2 regions of the Xanthomonas graminis pv. graminis genome follow, and region 1 is predicted to be linked to the other one. Evidence: riboswitches for the same ligand, from Rfam matches in the RefSeq annotation. Region 1 holds a riboswitch; the other holds the start of a gene.
The links. A riboswitch is a leader RNA that binds a small molecule or an ion and turns the genes downstream of it on or off. The one in region 1 is predicted to bind cobalamin.

Region 1 (7,755 bases):
CCGCGCCTGTCTACGCCAGGGGTTAAGCGAATGTCGGAAGCCCAGCCGGCGTTTGCGCGGGATTCACCTGAAGCGCACGAACCGGCTGCTACAGGCCCGGCGGCATGGTCACCAGGAAGCGCGCGCCGCCCAGTTCCTCGGAGCGGCTGACCTGCAGCTCGCCGCGATAGCCCTTGACCAGATCCTGCACGATCGCCAGGCCGATGCCATGACCATGCACGCGTTCGTCGCCGCGCACGCCGCGCTGCAGGATGTGCGCGACCTCGTCCGGCGCGATGCCGGGGCCGTCGTCTTCCACCGACATCACCAGGCCGGCGCGGCGGCTACCGGCGGCCGGGGCCGGACGCACGCTCAACAGCACCCGCCGCCGCGCCCACTTGAAGGCGTTCTCGAGCAGGTTGCCGAGCAGTTCCTGCAAATCGCCGGGTTCGCCGTGGAAACGCGCGCTCGGCTCGATGTCGAACTCGCACAGCACGCCCTTGGCCGCATACACCTTCTCCAGCCCGCGCACGATCTCCTCGGCGTTGGGTTCGATCGGCAGCGGCGCGGAGAACAGCTTGTGGCCGCTGGACGCGGCGCGGCTGAGCTGGTAGGTCACCAGGTTGTTCATGCGCCGCAGCTGCGCGTCCAGTTCCTCGCGCAACTCCGGGCCGTCGTTGCCGCTGTCCAGCTGGGTGCGCAGTACCGCCAACGGCGTCTTCAGGCTGTGCGCCAGGTCGGCCAGGGTGTTGCGCTGGCGGTCCAGGTTCTCGCGCTCGCTTTCGATGAAGGCGTTGATGCTGTCGGTCAGCGGCTCCAGCTCGCGCGGATGGCGATCGCCCATGCGCACCGCTTCGCCACGCTGCACCTTGGTCAGTTCGTTGATCACCCGCCGCAGCGGGCGCAGGCTCCATTGCAGGATGAAGGCCTGCAGCAGCAGCAGGATCAGCCCGGCGCCGCCGAGGTTGAACCACACCCGGCCGCGGAACACCCGCAGCTGCGCGCCCAGCGCGCGGGTGTCTTCCATGATGTAGATGGTGACCGGGGTTTCCTTGTCGCGGCGCACATAGGCCAGGCCGATGCCGTAGCGATAGACCTCGCCTTCGCTACCGTCGATCTGGGTCATCGGCCAGGGACCGTCGAAGGTTTCCTGGCGCGGTTCGAGCATGTCGCCCTTGGGCGGCAGCGGGCCCTCGCTGGACATCGAGATCCAGCCCTCGTTGGGCAGCACGATCTGCGCGTACAGACCGCTGCCCGGCCGGTCGAAATGCGGGTCCGGCGGCGGCTTGTCGTTGTTGATGTACAGCGAGCCGTCGCGCGCCACGTCGACGTTGTTGGCGTAGGCGGTGGCGTAGCTCTTCAGGCGCTCGCGCATGTTGCTCAGCGCGGTGTCGGCGAAGGCCTGGTCCAGCGCATAGCCGGCCGCGGCCAGGAACGCCACCAGGCTGAGGCTGGCGGCCAACAGCTGGCGCGCCTGCAACGAACGCGGACGCCAGCGCTTGTACCACTTGGGCCGTGCCACCACGCCGTCGCGTCCTTCGCGTGCTTGTCGCAGGCGCGTGGGATCAGCCTTCGGTGCGCGGGATGGCGAAGCGGTAACCGCGGCCGCGCACGGTCTCGATCGGCTTCAGCTCGCCGTCGGGATCCAGCTTCTTGCGCAGGCGGCCGATGAACACTTCCAGCACGTTGGAATCGCGATCGAAATCCTGCTGGTAGATGTGCTCGGTGAGGTCGGCCTTGGAGACCAGTTCGCCGGCATGCATCATCAGGTACTCGAGCACCTTGTACTCGTAGCTGGTCAGATCCACGTTGCTGCCGCTGACGCTGACCGTCTGCGCGGCCAGATCCAGCGCCACCGGCCCGCATTCCAGGGTCGGCTTGCTCCAGCCCGCGGCGCGGCGCAGCAGCGCGTTGACCCGCGCCAGCAATTCCTCGACGTGGAACGGCTTGACCAGATAGTCGTCGGCGCCCTGCTTCAGGCCCTCGACCTTGTCCTGCCAGCTGGAACGCGCGGTGAGGATCAGCACCGGGAACTTCTTGCCTTCGTCGCGAAGCGCCTTGATCAGCTCCATGCCCGACATCTTCGGCAGGCCGAGATCGATGATGCCCACGTCGAACGGCACTTCGCGGCCCATGTACAGGCCTTCCTCGCCGTCCTGCGCCGCATCCACCGCAAACCCCTCGCGCTTCAGGCGAGCGGCCAGGGTTTCCCGCAGCGGGGCTTCGTCTTCGACCAGAAGGATACGCATGAACTCTCCCTAGTGACTTACAGATGGCCGGCGGCCGGGGCAGTGTGTGACAAGCTGAACCAGACTATCCAGGTCAGGGGTTATCGTCGCGTGGTGGTTCCTGCGCGTCGCTGGGGCGCGGCACGCGCGGCGGCGCCGTACGGCCAGGCTGCGGATCGTCCATGTAGCGCACGCGGCCGCGGCCATCCATGTACTTGACGCGGTTGATGTCGCGCCCGTCGAACGGTACGCGCTCGGCGCCGAGGATTTGTCCGCCGGTGGACCGCTGCACCCGGCGCACCGCGTCGGACAGCGAACTGCCGTTGTAGTCGCGCGGCCGGGCCGCCTCGCCGGGCGGCACCATGGGCGGCACGCCCGGCGGACCCGGCTGCTGCGCCCAACCGTCGGCCACGGCCATGAGCGCGAATGCGATCACGGCGGCGGTGCGGTAGCGGCGGAGAGTGGGCGAGGTCACGAGCGGGCATCCTAACGGACTGATCGGAAACGTTCAAAATTTGTGAAACTGAGCCCTGCCAGCAGCCGAGGTTTCGCAAAATCGTGCCAAATTCTTGATTTTTCGGGGTGAATCCGATCTGAACTTTTCCCGCAGCGGCCGGCGGCGTTCAGTGAAATGAACTTCCGCTTCCAGCCCCGCGAGCTGTCCCTGCCGGCGCCCGGCCCCGCCTCGGCAAGGCTCTGCCGCCTCTGCCGCGGCGGTGCAGACTGCCGCGACAAGCTGAACAAAGTAACTGAACGGGCGTCCGAAAGGGAAGCACGGCATTCGTCTGGACAGCTTGCGTTGTGCAGCGGCGCACGCCTGGCGTGCGCGCACCGCCACGCGTGCCCATCTCGCTACGCCGCGACGCGGGGCGTCCCCTCGGTCACAAGCAACGCCTGTTCCAACAGCGCCCAGTCCGCGCCCGGCCGGTGTGCGCCCTCGCTGAGCACCTGGCGGAACGCGCGGCCGCCCGGCTGGCCGTGGAACAGGCCGAGCAGGTGGCGGGCGATGTGCTTGAGGGCGACGCCGTCGGCCAGGCGCGCCTCGACATAGGGCCGCAGCGCGCGCAGCAGCTCGGCGCGCGGCCGCGGCGTGGCGCCGGTTAGGGCCGCGTCCAGCCGGTGCAGCACATAGGGATCGTGATAGGCGGCGCGGCCCAGCATCACGCCATCCACCGCGTCCAGCTGCGCGCGTGCTGTATCCACGTCGGCCAGCCCGCCGTTGAGAACGATCTGCAACTGCGGCCGCTCGCGCTTGAGCCGGTAGGCCCAGTCGTAGCGCAGCGGCGGCACCTCGCGGTTCTCCTTCGGCGACAGGCCCTGCAGCCACGCGTTGCGCGCATGCACCACGAACAGTCCGCAGCCGGCCGCGGCGACCTGATCGACGAAAGCGAGGAAGACCTCGTAGTCGTCGTCCTGGTCAACGCCCAGCCGGCACTTCACCGTGACCGGGATGTCCACCGCCTGCGCCATCACCGCCACGCAGTCGGCGACCAGCGCCGGCTCGCGCATCAGGCAGGCGCCGAAGCGCCCGGCCTGGACCCGGTCGGACGGGCAGCCGCAATTGAGATTGATCTCGTCGTAGCCCCACGCCTGGCCGATCCGCGCCGCCTGCGCCAGCAGCGCCGGATCGCTGCCGCCGAGCTGCAGCGCCAGCGGATGCTCGACCGCATCGAAGCCCAGCAAGCGCGCGCGATCGCCCAGCACCACCGCATTGGCGTGCACCATCTCGGTATACAGCCGCGCAGACGGCGCCAGCAGCCGGTGGAACACGCGGCAATGGCGGTCGGTCCAGTCCATCATCGGCGCGACGGACAGGCGCAGGGAGGCGGCATAGCGCGCATGCAGGTTGGAAGGCGGGAGCGGAAGCGTCATCGGGCGCGGCGGTGCTGCGCTGTCGCCTGCTGGCGGAAGCGTCAGATCATTAGGCTTTGGGATCAATAGCTTACACGTTCGTCCTGAATGCTGCCGGTGAACGTCCGCGAATTCACTTGGCGCTTGACCCGCCGCCGCATCCAGCCTATCGTGCGCTCGCCGAAGGTATCCATCGCTTCATTCGGATGAAGGGATGGATTTAAACGGGAATCCGGTGAAGGCCGGCGCCGCAAGCGCCTGCCCATTCCGGAGCTGCCCCGCAGCGGTGAATGGAAACGACCTCCGTCAATGGCACTGGGCCGGCGCATGCCGGCCTGGGAAGCGGCGGACAGTAGGCGCGCAGCCGGCACGGTGCGCTCGTCCATCAGCCCGAATACCGGCCCCGGCCGGAGGACCTGTGCGTCCTCCGATTCGACCTGGCACCTCCGCGGGGAGGCGGCCGGAAGCCGTGCCGTGGCCTTGCGCCGCGCCGCGCTCTTCCGCCTGCCCGCGTGGCGCCGGTTCGCCCGCGGGGGCGAAGGTCGCTGGCGTGGCGGGCGTCCCGTGCGAACGGGCGGACGGCGCGCGGTTCCTTCGTTCCTCAATGCCTATGACCGCAATGAGGAAACGCAAATGACGATCGTGACCAACCTGGGCTTCCCGCGCATCGGTGCGCGGCGCGAGCTCAAACGTGCGCTGGAAAGCTACTGGCGCCGCGAAACCGATGAGGCAAGCCTGCACGACACGGCGCGGCAGCTGCGCCAGCGGCACTGGCAACTGCAGGTCGAGGCCGGGGTGGAGCTGCCGCCCAGCAACGACTTCAGTCTGTACGACGCGATGCTCGACACCGCGTTCCTGGTCGACGCGATCCCGCAGCGCTACCGCGCACTGGCCGATGCCGATCCGCTGGCCGGCTACTTCGCGATGGCGCGCGGCACGCAGGAAGGCGGACTGGACCTGCACGCGCTGGAAATGACCAAGTGGTTCGACACCAATTACCACTACCTGGTGCCGGAACTGGCGCGGCGCCAGCACTTCCGCCTGCGCGGCGACAAGCCGCTGGCCGAATTCCTGGAAGCCAAGGCGCTGGGCATCACCACGCGGCCGGTGCTGATCGGGCCGGTGACCTTCCTGCTGCTGTCCAAGACCGTGGACGGCAGCGATCGCTGGGCGCTGCTGGACAGCCTGCTGCCGGTCTACGCCGAACTGCTGCAGCAACTCGACGCGGCCGGCGCCAACTGGGTCCAGATCGACGAGCCGGCGCTGGTGCTGGACCTGGACGAGGCCGCGCGCGAGGCCTATCGCCGCGCCTATGCGTTCCTGGCCCAGGCGCCGCGGCCGAAGCTGCTGCTGACCACGTACTTCGGCGAGCTGGGCGACAACCTGGAACTGGCCGCGGCGCTGCCGGTGGACGGCCTGCACGTGGACCTGGTGCGCGGCGTGGCGCAGCTGGACGCGGTGCTGCAGGCGTTGCCGGCCGGGCGCGTGCTGTCGGCGGGGCTGGTCAACGGCCGCAACGTGTGGCGCACGCCGCTGGAGAATGCGCTGACCCTGGCGCGCTACGCGGCCGGGCATGTCGGCCGCGAGCGTCTGTGGATGGCGCCGTCGTGCTCGCTGCTGCACGTGCCGGTGGACCTGGAACAGGAAAAGGCGCTGGACCGCGAACTGCACGCCTGGCTGGCCTTCGCCAAACAGAAACTGCAGGAGTTGCGCACCCTGGCCGACGCGCTGCAGGAATTGCCGCATGCGCAGGCCGAGTTGGACCAGGCGCGCGAGGCGTTGGCCACGCGGCGTACCTCGGCGCGCGTGCATCGCCCCGAGGTCGCACGCCGGGTGGCGGCGCTGAGCGAGGACGCCGGACGCCGGCAATCGCCATATCCGCAGCGGCGCGACGCGCAACAGGCGGCGCTGCGGCTGCCGGCCTACCCGACCACCACCATCGGCTCGTTCCCGCAGACCGCGCAGGTGCGGCAGGCGCGCGCGCAACACAAGGCCGGCAAGCTCGGCGATGCCGAGTACGACGCGTTCCTGGCCGCCGAAACCGAGCGCTGCGTGCGCGCGCAGGAGCAGATCGGGCTGGACGTGCTGGTGCACGGCGAGTTCGAGCGCAACGACATGGTCGAATACTTCGGCGAGCAGCTCGACGGTTTCGCCTTCACCAAGCATGGCTGGGTGCAGAGCTACGGCTCGCGCTGCGTGAAGCCGCCGATCATCTACGGCGACGTGCAGCGGCCGGCGCCGATGACGCTGCGCTGGACCCAGTACGCGCAGTCGCTGACCGACAAGCCGATGAAGGGCATGCTGACCGGGCCGGTGACGGTGCTGCAGTGGTCGTTCGTGCGCGACGACCAGGAACGCGCGCAGACCTGCCGGCAGATCGCGCTGGCGCTGCGCGACGAGGTGCGCGACCTGGAAGCGGCCGGCATCGGCGTGATCCAGATCGACGAGCCGGCGATCCGCGAGGGCCTGCCGCTGCGCCGCGCCGACTGGCAGGCGTACCTGGACTGGGCGGTGCAATGCTTCCGCATCGCCGCGGCCGGGGTGCGCGACGCCACCCAGATCCATACCCACATGTGCTACTCGGAGTTCAACGACATCATCGAGGCGGTGGCGGCGATGGACGCGGACGTGATCTCGATCGAGACCTCGCGCTCGCGGATGGAACTGCTCGATGCGTTCGTGCGCTTCCGCTATCCCAATGCGATCGGCCCGGGCGTGTACGACATCCACTCGCCGCGCGTGCCCAGCACGCAGGAGATGGTGCAGTTGCTGGACAAGGCGCGCGCAGTGCTGGATCCGCAGCAACTGTGGGTCAATCCGGATTGCGGGTTGAAGACCCGCGGCTGGCCGGAAACGCGCAACGCGCTGGAAGCGATGGTGGCCGCGGCGCGGCAGCTGCGCGCGCAGCAGGCACAGGCGGCGTAAGTCGGCGATGAGCCGACGATGCCCGGCGTGCTGCACGCCGGGCATCGCAACAGCCGCGTGCACGGCATGTCCGTGCGCGGACATCGCCGCGCAGCGCCTGGTTCATGCGCCGACGCTGGAAACAGACTGCCCTGCTCCACTGCACTGCGCGCGGCGGCGGCGGCGATATTGCTCGGGCGGGGGACTGCAACGCGGCCTGGGACCTGGTGCTGGACGACCCGGAGGACGGCGCGGTCGAACAGGTCAACGCGCAGCTACCGGGTGGGGTCAACCGCGGCCACACCACCGGCCCATGCCACACCGCCGGGATGCGCGATCCGGCGCACTCCCTGGACGCCAGCCGCAACGCGACGATCAACGCCAACGCGGCGCGCTGAGCGACCGGGATGACCCGCCGTTCGGCGGGTCATCCAGGCCTCACCGAAAAACGACCGTGCGATGCCCGTTGAGCAGGATGCGATGCTCGACGTGGCGGCGCACCGCGCGCGCCAGCACCAGCGATTCGGTGTCGCTGCCCAGGCGCACCAGTTCGCGCGGGGTCATCGCGTGGTCCACGCGGGCCACGTCCTGTTCGATGATCGGGCCTTCGTCGAGGTCGCTGGTGACGTAGTGCGCGGTGGCGCCGATGATCTTGACCCCGCGCGCGTGCGCCTGGTGATACGGCTGCGCGCCCTTGAAGCTGGGCAGGAAGCTGTGGTGGATGTTGATCGCGCGACCGGCCAGCGCGGCGCACAGCGTCGGCGACAGGATCTGCATGTAGCGCGCCAGCACC
Region 2 (7,755 bases), 980 kb from region 1:
CATCGCCAATGCCGCCAACCTGGCGGCGCTGGTGTACCACGCGCTGCCGCGGCTGAACTGGGTCGGTTTCTACCTGTACGACGGCAAGGAACTGGTGGTCGGGCCGTTCCAGGGCCTGCCCGCGTGCGTGCGCATCCCCCTGCACAAGGGCGTGTGCGGCGCCGCCGCCAGCACCGGCCAGACCCAGCGCATCGACGACGTCGAGGCCTTTCCCGGGCATATCGCCTGCGATGCGGCCTCGCGCTCGGAGCTGGTGGTGCCGCTGCTGCGCGACGGCGCGCTGGTCGGCGTGTTCGACCTGGACAGCCCGGACCTGGCGCGCTTCGACGCCGACGACCAGCACGGCCTGGAGGCGATCGCCCAGGTCTTCGTCGACGCGCTGCGATGAGCCAGCGATGAGCACGCAGAAGCTGCGCAACATCGGTCCCAAGAGCGCGGCCTGGCTGCGCCAGGTCGGCCTGCGCACACAGGAGGACCTGGCCGCGGCCGGTGCGGTGGGCGCATTCCTCAAGGTCAAGCGTGCCGGCTTCAAGCCCAGCCTCAACCTGCTGTACTCGCTGGAAGGCGCGCTGACGGGCTGCCATTGGCAGGAACTGCCCGAGGCGCGGCGCGCGCAACTGCTCGGCGAGCTGGACACCGCGGCGGCGCAGCTGCCGGCGCAGCGCGGCCTGCCGGTGGCCGGACCGGTGGCGACCACCCATTTCGACCACGATGGCGACCGCCGCGACACGCCTTATGCGCAGGACGCGCACGACGCCTCCGGCGGCCATGCGTACGACGCCGATCAAGAACCCGACCGCGATGGCCACGCAGGCGAGCGCGACGCCGACTGATCCGTGCGCCGCAGCGGCGATCGCGTACAATCGCGCCGCTTAAGGTGACCCGCCGGCTCCGGCCTGCAGGTTGAAACGGGAAGCCGGTGCGTCTTGCGACAAGGCCGGCGCTGCCCCCGCAACGGTAAGCGATCTGCGCTGACGACTTGCGCCACTGTGCCTTGGGCATGGGAAGGCGTCGCAGCCGGGAGTCCGACTCCCAGATCGCCAGCCCGGAGACCGGCCTTGCAGTTCACTGGTTGCGATGCGGAGGGCGTCGCGGCGTGCCGCGCCGCGTCTGGCGCCGTCCGCTCGCACCTTCCGTTCACGACTCCTTTGCCGTCACAGCGCGCCCGCGCGCCGGAGTTGCCCCATGTCGTCCCGCCTGCTTTCGGTCGCGATCGCGTCCGCCCTGTCCCTGCCCTCGCTGGCGCTCGCCGCCGATGCCGCCACCGACCTGGACCAGGTCCTGGTCACCGCCACCCGCACCCAGATCGCGGTGGAGGACACCGTGGTCCCGGCGCAGGTGATCGACCGCGCCGAGATCGAGCGCAGCCAGGCCACGTCGCTGGCGCAGCTGCTGCAGGGCCGCGCCGGCATCGGCGTGTCCAACCAGGGCGGGCTCGGCAAGCTGACCACGCTGAGCCTGCGCGGCAGCGAATCGGACCACGTGCTGGTGCTGGTGGACGGCGTGCGCATCGGCTCGGCCAGCGCCGGCCTGGCCGCGTTCCAGGACCTGCCGCTGAGCCAGATCGAGCGCATCGAGATCGTGCGCGGCCCGCGCTCGAGCCTGTACGGCTCCGATGCGATCGGCGGCGTGATCCAGATCTTCACCCGCCGCGGCGGCCAGGGCCTGCAGCAGAACCTGAGCCTGGGCGCCGGCAGCCACGGCCTGCGCGAAGCCAGCGCCGGCTTCAGCAACCGCGGCGAGCGCGGCTGGCTATCGGTGCAGGGCGGCTACCAGAACACCGACGGCATCAACGCCTGCAACGGCTCGGCCACCCTGTTCGCCGGCTGCTTCGTCGACGAGCCGGACCGCGACGGCTACCGCAACACCTCGCTCAGCGCGCGCGGCGGCTATGCGCTGAGCGACACGCTGCGTATCGAAGGCCAGGCGCTGAACATCGACAGCCGCAACGAGTACGACGGCGATGCGCTGTTCGCCGGCAACGAGGCCGACAACACCCAGCAGGTGGTCGGCGGCAAGCTCGACTGGACCCCGTCCGAGCGCGTGCATCTGGCCGCGCAGCTCGGCCGCAACAGCGACCAGGCCGACAGCTACTACCACGCCGCCGGCAGCGACACGCGCAGCTTCGTCAGCACCTTCGACAGCCGCCGCGACAGCGCCTCGCTGCAGGGCGACTTCGGCCTGGCCGAAGGCCATCTGCTCAGCGCCGGCGCCGACTGGCAGCGCGAGCAAGTCACCGGCACCACCGCCTTCGACGTGGACCAGCGCGACAACACCGGCGTGTTCGCCGAGTACCAGGGCCGCTTCGGCGCGCAGCAGGTGCAGGCCAGCGTGCGCAGCGACGACAATGAACAGTTCGGCCAGCACACCACCGGCAGCCTCGGCTGGGGCCTGGCGCTGGACGGCGGCTTCAAGCTCACCGCCAGCCTCGGCACCGGCTTCAAGGCGCCGACCTTCAACGACCTGTACTACCCGTTCTCCGGCAATCCGGAACTGAAGCCGGAGAAGTCCAAGAGCGGCAACCTGGGCGTGGCGCAGTACGCCGATGCCTGGAACTGGACGTTCAACGTCTACGAAAACCGCGTCGACGACCTGATCTCCTACGACGCCGCCAGCTTCCTGCCGGTGAACGTGGACAAGGCGCGGATCCGCGGCGCCGAGCTGACCGGCTACGCCACGCTGGCCGGCTGGGAACTGTCGGCGCAGCTCAGCCACACCGATCCGCGCAACCGCAGCGACGGCGCCAACCGCGACAACTGGCTGGCGCGGCGCGCGCAGGACACCGCGCGGCTGGACGTGGACCGCGGCTTCGGCCCGGTCAAGCTCGGCGTCACCGCGTTCGGCAGCGGCCACCGCTACGACGACGCGGCCAACAGCGTGCGCCTGGCCGGCTACGGCACGCTGGACCTGCGCGTGGAATACGCGTTCGCCGCGGACTGGACGCTGCAGGCCAAGGCCAGCAACGTGTTCGATCGCGACTACCAGACCATCAATTGGTACAACCAGCCGGGCCGCGAATACGCGCTGACCCTGCGCTACGCACCGGCAGCGCGCTGAGTCCCCGCAGCGGGCTGCGCCTTGGGGTGCGACCCGCTTCACCGACATGCGTCCTGCTGGACAGCGAAAGTCGCTGCAGCCTCGGTGAAGGCAAGCACGCCTCGACTCGGGCGCTACTGTTGCAGTGACGTTGTGGGAGCGACTTCAGTCAGTCGCTCCCAGGGTTTTTCTGTGTCTGCAGCTGCATGAAGAACGCTGCGGCGATGCCAGACCGACCACGCCAACAACCGCATCCCCCGATATCGGCAGTTCGCATGCCGTGCGTCGGGGACCAAGTGCAGACGCGCGCCCCTGTAGGAGCGGCTTCAGCCGCGACCGGGCGCTACCGGCAAAGCGTCGCGGCTGAAGCCGCTCCTACAGGGGTTGATCGACTGTCAGGTCGATTGCAGTGCCCGATGCCGCATGCGTGCCGCAGGTGCAATGGCCCGCCTCACCCCAGCGCCAGCAGCTCGCGCAGGTCGTCCATCAGCAGCACCACGTCGGCCGCGGCCAGGTCCAGGTCGCGCGGATAGCCGTAGCGCACCAGTGCGGCCGGCATGCCGGCGGCATGCGCGGCCTGCAGGTCGGTGCCGGAATCGCCGACCATCAGGCAACGCGCCGGCGGCTGCGCGAACTGCTGCGCCAGGTGCAGCAGCGGCAACGGGCTGGGCTTGCGCTCGGGCAGGCTGTCGCCGCCGAGCAGCGCGGCGAACGCATCGGCCACACCCAGATGGCGCAACAACGGCAACACCAACGCCGACGGCTTGTTGGTGCACAGCGCCAGGGTCACGCCGCGCGCGCGCAACTGCGCCAGCGCCTCGGCCACGCCCGGGTACAGGCGCGGGCTGCGCAGCAGGCAGGCTTCGTAGTGGCGCATGAAGGTGGGCATCACCGCGTCGATCGGGGTGGCGTCGTGCGCATGCCGCCACGCGGCCTCGACCAGCTTGCGCACGCCCTCGCCGATCCAGCCGAGCACGGTGGCCTCCGGCACGCGCGCCAGGCCGAATTCGGCCAGGGTGCGATTGAGCGCTTCGGCGATATCGGCGCCGCTGTCCACCAGGGTGCCGTCCAGATCGAACACCACCAGCGCATACGGAAATGTCATGTCGTTCCTGGAGACGAAGAGCAGCGCCCATTGTAGGCGCCACGCTCCGTCGCGATCCCCGTAAGGCACTTTGCCGAAACGTGCGATCAGGACATCCAGGAACACGCGCACGATCGCCGGCTGCTGCCGGCGCGAAGCGGACACGCCGCAGGCAAAATGCGCTGGCCATGCGCGAAGCGGACACCATCGCACGCGCCGCTACACGGCTCAGCGGAACAGCCGCCCCTGCGTCTGCATCGGCTCGGGTTCGTGGAAACCGGCCAGGCCCACGCCGACCAGCCGGTAGCGGGTGGACGCGGGCAAGTCCACGCGCTGGCGCAGGGCCAGCGCGATGTCGGTCAGCGCCTGCAGCGAATCCGGCGGCTGCTCGGGCGTGAAGCTGCGGGTCAGGATGCGGAACTGCGCGGTCTTCAGCTTCAGCACCACGGTGCGCGCGATGCGCTCGGTGCGGCGGGTCGCGGTCCAGGTCTTTTCCGCCAGCCGCCGGATCGCCGGCTCCAGCGCGTCCAGCGCCAGGTCTTCGGCGAAGGTGTCTTCCGAAGAAATCGACTGCACCTGTTGGTCCGCTTCCACCGGGCGCTGGTCGATGCCGCGCGCACGCTGGTACAGGCGCAAGCCGAAGCTGCCGAAGCGCGCTTCCAGTTCCGCTTCGCCGTGCGTGCGCAGATCGCCGACGGTGACGATGCCCAACTCCGCCAGCTTGGCCTGCATCACCTTGCCCACGCCCGGCACCTTGCTGACCGGCAGCGGGGTCAGGAACGCGTCCACCTGGTGCGGGCGAATCACGAACTGGCCATCGGGCTTGCGCCAGTCCGAGGCGATCTTGGCCAGGAACTTGTTCGGCGCGATGCCGGCCGAGGCGGTCAGCGCGGTTTCCTCGCGGATCTGCGCACGGATGGTCTGCGCGATCTCGGTGGCGGTGGCCAGTTCGCCCTTGGGCGCGGTGACGTCGAGATAGGCTTCGTCCAGCGATAGCGGCTCGATCAGATCGGTGTGGCGCTGGAAGATCTCGCGCACCTGCCGCGACACCGCCTTGTAGCGCGCGAAATCCGGCGGCACGAAAATCGCGTCCGGACACAGCCGCTCCGCACGCAGCGCCGGCATCGCCAAGCGGATGCCGAACACGCGCGCCTCGTACGACGCGGCGCACACCACCGAGCGCATGCCGCGCCAGGCCACTACCACTGGCTTGCCGCGCAATGCGGGATCGTCACGCTGCTCCACGGACGCGTAGAACGCATCCATGTCGACGTGAATGATCTTGCGCATCGGCCCTGCACCCTACGCCAGCGAACGGTAGCGGCATGATAAGCCAGGCCCGCGCATGCACCGGGAACGCACGCCTTGACCTTGCGCACGGCCAACCACGGCGGCACGGCCTACGCTACGCGTGCGTACGGATAAAACGTTTGATTGAAAGCGCAGGCGTCGTGCACGCTTGCGCGCCTCGACTGTCTGCCCTGGGAAATCGCTCATGAGCCGCCTCACTTCGTATTCACGCGAACACCTCCTCGCCAGCGCGCGCGGCGAGCTGTTCGGCGCCGAGGCCGCACGCCTGCCCAACGATCCGATGCTGATGTTCGACCGCATCAGCCACATCGACGACAGCGGCGGCACGCACGGCAAGGGCGTAGTCCGCGCCGAACTCGACGTGCGCCCGGACCTGTGGTTCTTCGGTTGCCATTTCATCGACGATCCGGTGATGCCCGGTTGCCTGGGCCTGGATGCGCTGTGGCAATTGACCGGTTTCTTCCTGACCTGGATCGGCGCGCCCGGCCGCGGCCGCGCGCTGGGCGTGGGCGAAGTGAAGTTCAGCGGACAGGTGCTGCCGACCGCCAAGCAGGTGGTCTACGAGCTGGACATCAGCCGGGTCATCAACCGCAAGCTGGTGATGGCGGTGGCAGACGGGCGCATGTCGGTGGACGGTCGCGAGATCTACACCGCCAAGGACTTGCGCGTGGGCCTGTTCACCTCGACGGAGGGGTTCTGATGCGCCGCGTCGCGATCACCGGCATGGGCATCACTTCATGCCTGGGCAACGACCTGGACACGGTCGCGCGCGCGCTGCGCGAGGGCCGCGCCGGCATCCGCGCCAACCCCGAGGCGGCCGAACACGGCCTGCGCAGCCAGGTCGCCGGCGACGTGCAGCTGGACCTGGAGGCATTGATCGATCGCAAGCTCAAGCGCTTCATGGGCGACGCGTCGGCGTACGCCTATCTGGCGCTGCGCGATGCGATCGCCGACGCCGGCCTGGACGAGGCGGTGGTCAGCGACGTGCGCACCGGCCTGATCGCCGGCTCCGGCGGCGGCTCCAGCCACTGGCAGGTGGAAGCGGCGGATTTGCTGCGCAACCGCGGCGTGCGCAAGGTCGGCCCGTACATGGTGCCGCGCACGATGTGCTCGGCGGTCTCGGCCAGCCTGGCCACCGCGTTCAAGATCAAGGGCGTCAGCTATTCGCTGTCGGCGGCGTGCGCGACCTCGGCGCACTGCATCGGCGCGGCGGCGGACCTGATCCGCCACGGCCAGCAGGACGTGATGTTCGCCGGCGGCGGCGAAGAGCTGGACTGGACCATGAGCCTGATGTTCGATGCGATGGGCGCGCTGTCCAGCGGCTTCAACGAGCGCCCGGCGGTGGCCTCGCGCCCGTACGACGCCGAGCGCGACGGCTTCGTCATCGCCGGCGGCGGCGGCATGCTGGTGCTGGAAGACTACGAACGCGCGGTGGCGCGCGGCGCGCGCATCCATGCCGAACTGCTCGGCTACGGCGTGACCTCCGACGGCGCCGACATGGTCGCCCCGTCCGGCGAAGGTGCGGTGCGTTGCATGCAGATGGCGATGCAGGGCGTGGCGGCGCCGATCGACTACCTCAACACGCACGGCACCTCGACGCCGCTGGGCGACGTCACCGAACTGGGCGCGGTGCGCGACGTGTTCGGCGATGCGGTGCCGCCGCTGTCCTCGACCAAGGCGCTGTCCGGGCATTCGCTGGGCGCGGCCAGCGTGCACGAGGCGATCTACTGCCTGTTGATGATGCGCGACGGCTTCATCGCCGGCTCGGCCAACATCGACGCGCTGGACCCGCGCGCCGAAGGTTTCCCGATCGTGCGCGAGAGCCGCGAGGCGACGCTGCGCACGGTGATGTCCAACAGCTTCGGCTTCGGCGGCACCAACGCCGCGCTGGTGTTCGGGCGCGTTTGAAGCGCAATGCGACGGCGGCACGCCGCATCCCGGTTGCGGCGCGGCCGTTGCCCTGATCGAAGCGACGGCGCGGATGCGCCCGTCGCTTGCCGATGCCGCATCAGGGCGCCACAGCGGGCGCATGCGGTGACGGCGGCGCCTCTTCTGCGCTGGCAGCGTCGCCATCAGGCGCGGCAGTACACGCCGAACCAAGCGCGGCGATCGCGCCAACGCCCCATGCCAGCGACGATGCGGCGCCCAGATTGGCCGCCTTGACGGGTTCGTCCTTTTGCGAGGCGCTCGCCGCGGCGGCGGCCAGGGCGGCGGCGGCGACATTGGCTGCGCCACTGACCCCCTGCAACACACGGCTGGGAAGATGGCGGCCGGCATCGCTGCCGGCGCGCACCATGTTGGCGGCACCGTTCACAGCCCACGCC

Region 2: another riboswitch for cobalamin. It lies ahead of btuB (TonB-dependent vitamin B12 receptor); the one in region 1 lies ahead of metE (5-methyltetrahydropteroyltriglutamate--homocysteine S-methyltransferase).

The regions. Positions count from the first base shown of each region.
Region 1 covers NZ_CP076255.1:314,651-322,405, reverse strand. Annotated here, with positions in the region: gene KHF85_RS01330 (ATP-binding protein) at 89-1,459, opposite strand; gene KHF85_RS01325 (response regulator transcription factor) at 1,545-2,228, opposite strand; gene KHF85_RS01320 (hypothetical protein) at 2,302-2,625, opposite strand; gene dusA (tRNA dihydrouridine(20/20a) synthase DusA) at 3,060-4,079, opposite strand; cobalamin riboswitch at 4,225-4,478, shown strand; gene metE (5-methyltetrahydropteroyltriglutamate--homocysteine S-methyltransferase) at 4,692-6,983, shown strand; partial or broken gene KHF85_RS01305 (conditioned medium factor domain protein) at 7,169-7,360, shown strand; gene purU (formyltetrahydrofolate deformylase) at 7,401-7,755, opposite strand, start outside.
Region 2 covers NZ_CP076255.1:3,985,110-3,992,864, forward strand. Annotated here, with positions in the region: gene KHF85_RS17270 (GAF domain-containing protein) at 1-388, shown strand, start outside; gene KHF85_RS17275 (TfoX/Sxy family protein) at 396-833, shown strand; cobalamin riboswitch at 859-1,075, shown strand; gene btuB (TonB-dependent vitamin B12 receptor) at 1,186-3,057, shown strand; gene gph (phosphoglycolate phosphatase) at 3,488-4,141, opposite strand; gene dinB (DNA polymerase IV) at 4,349-5,410, opposite strand; gene fabA (3-hydroxyacyl-[acyl-carrier-protein] dehydratase FabA) at 5,616-6,131, shown strand; gene fabB (beta-ketoacyl-ACP synthase I) at 6,131-7,339, shown strand; gene KHF85_RS17305 (hypothetical protein) at 7,440-7,755, opposite strand, start outside.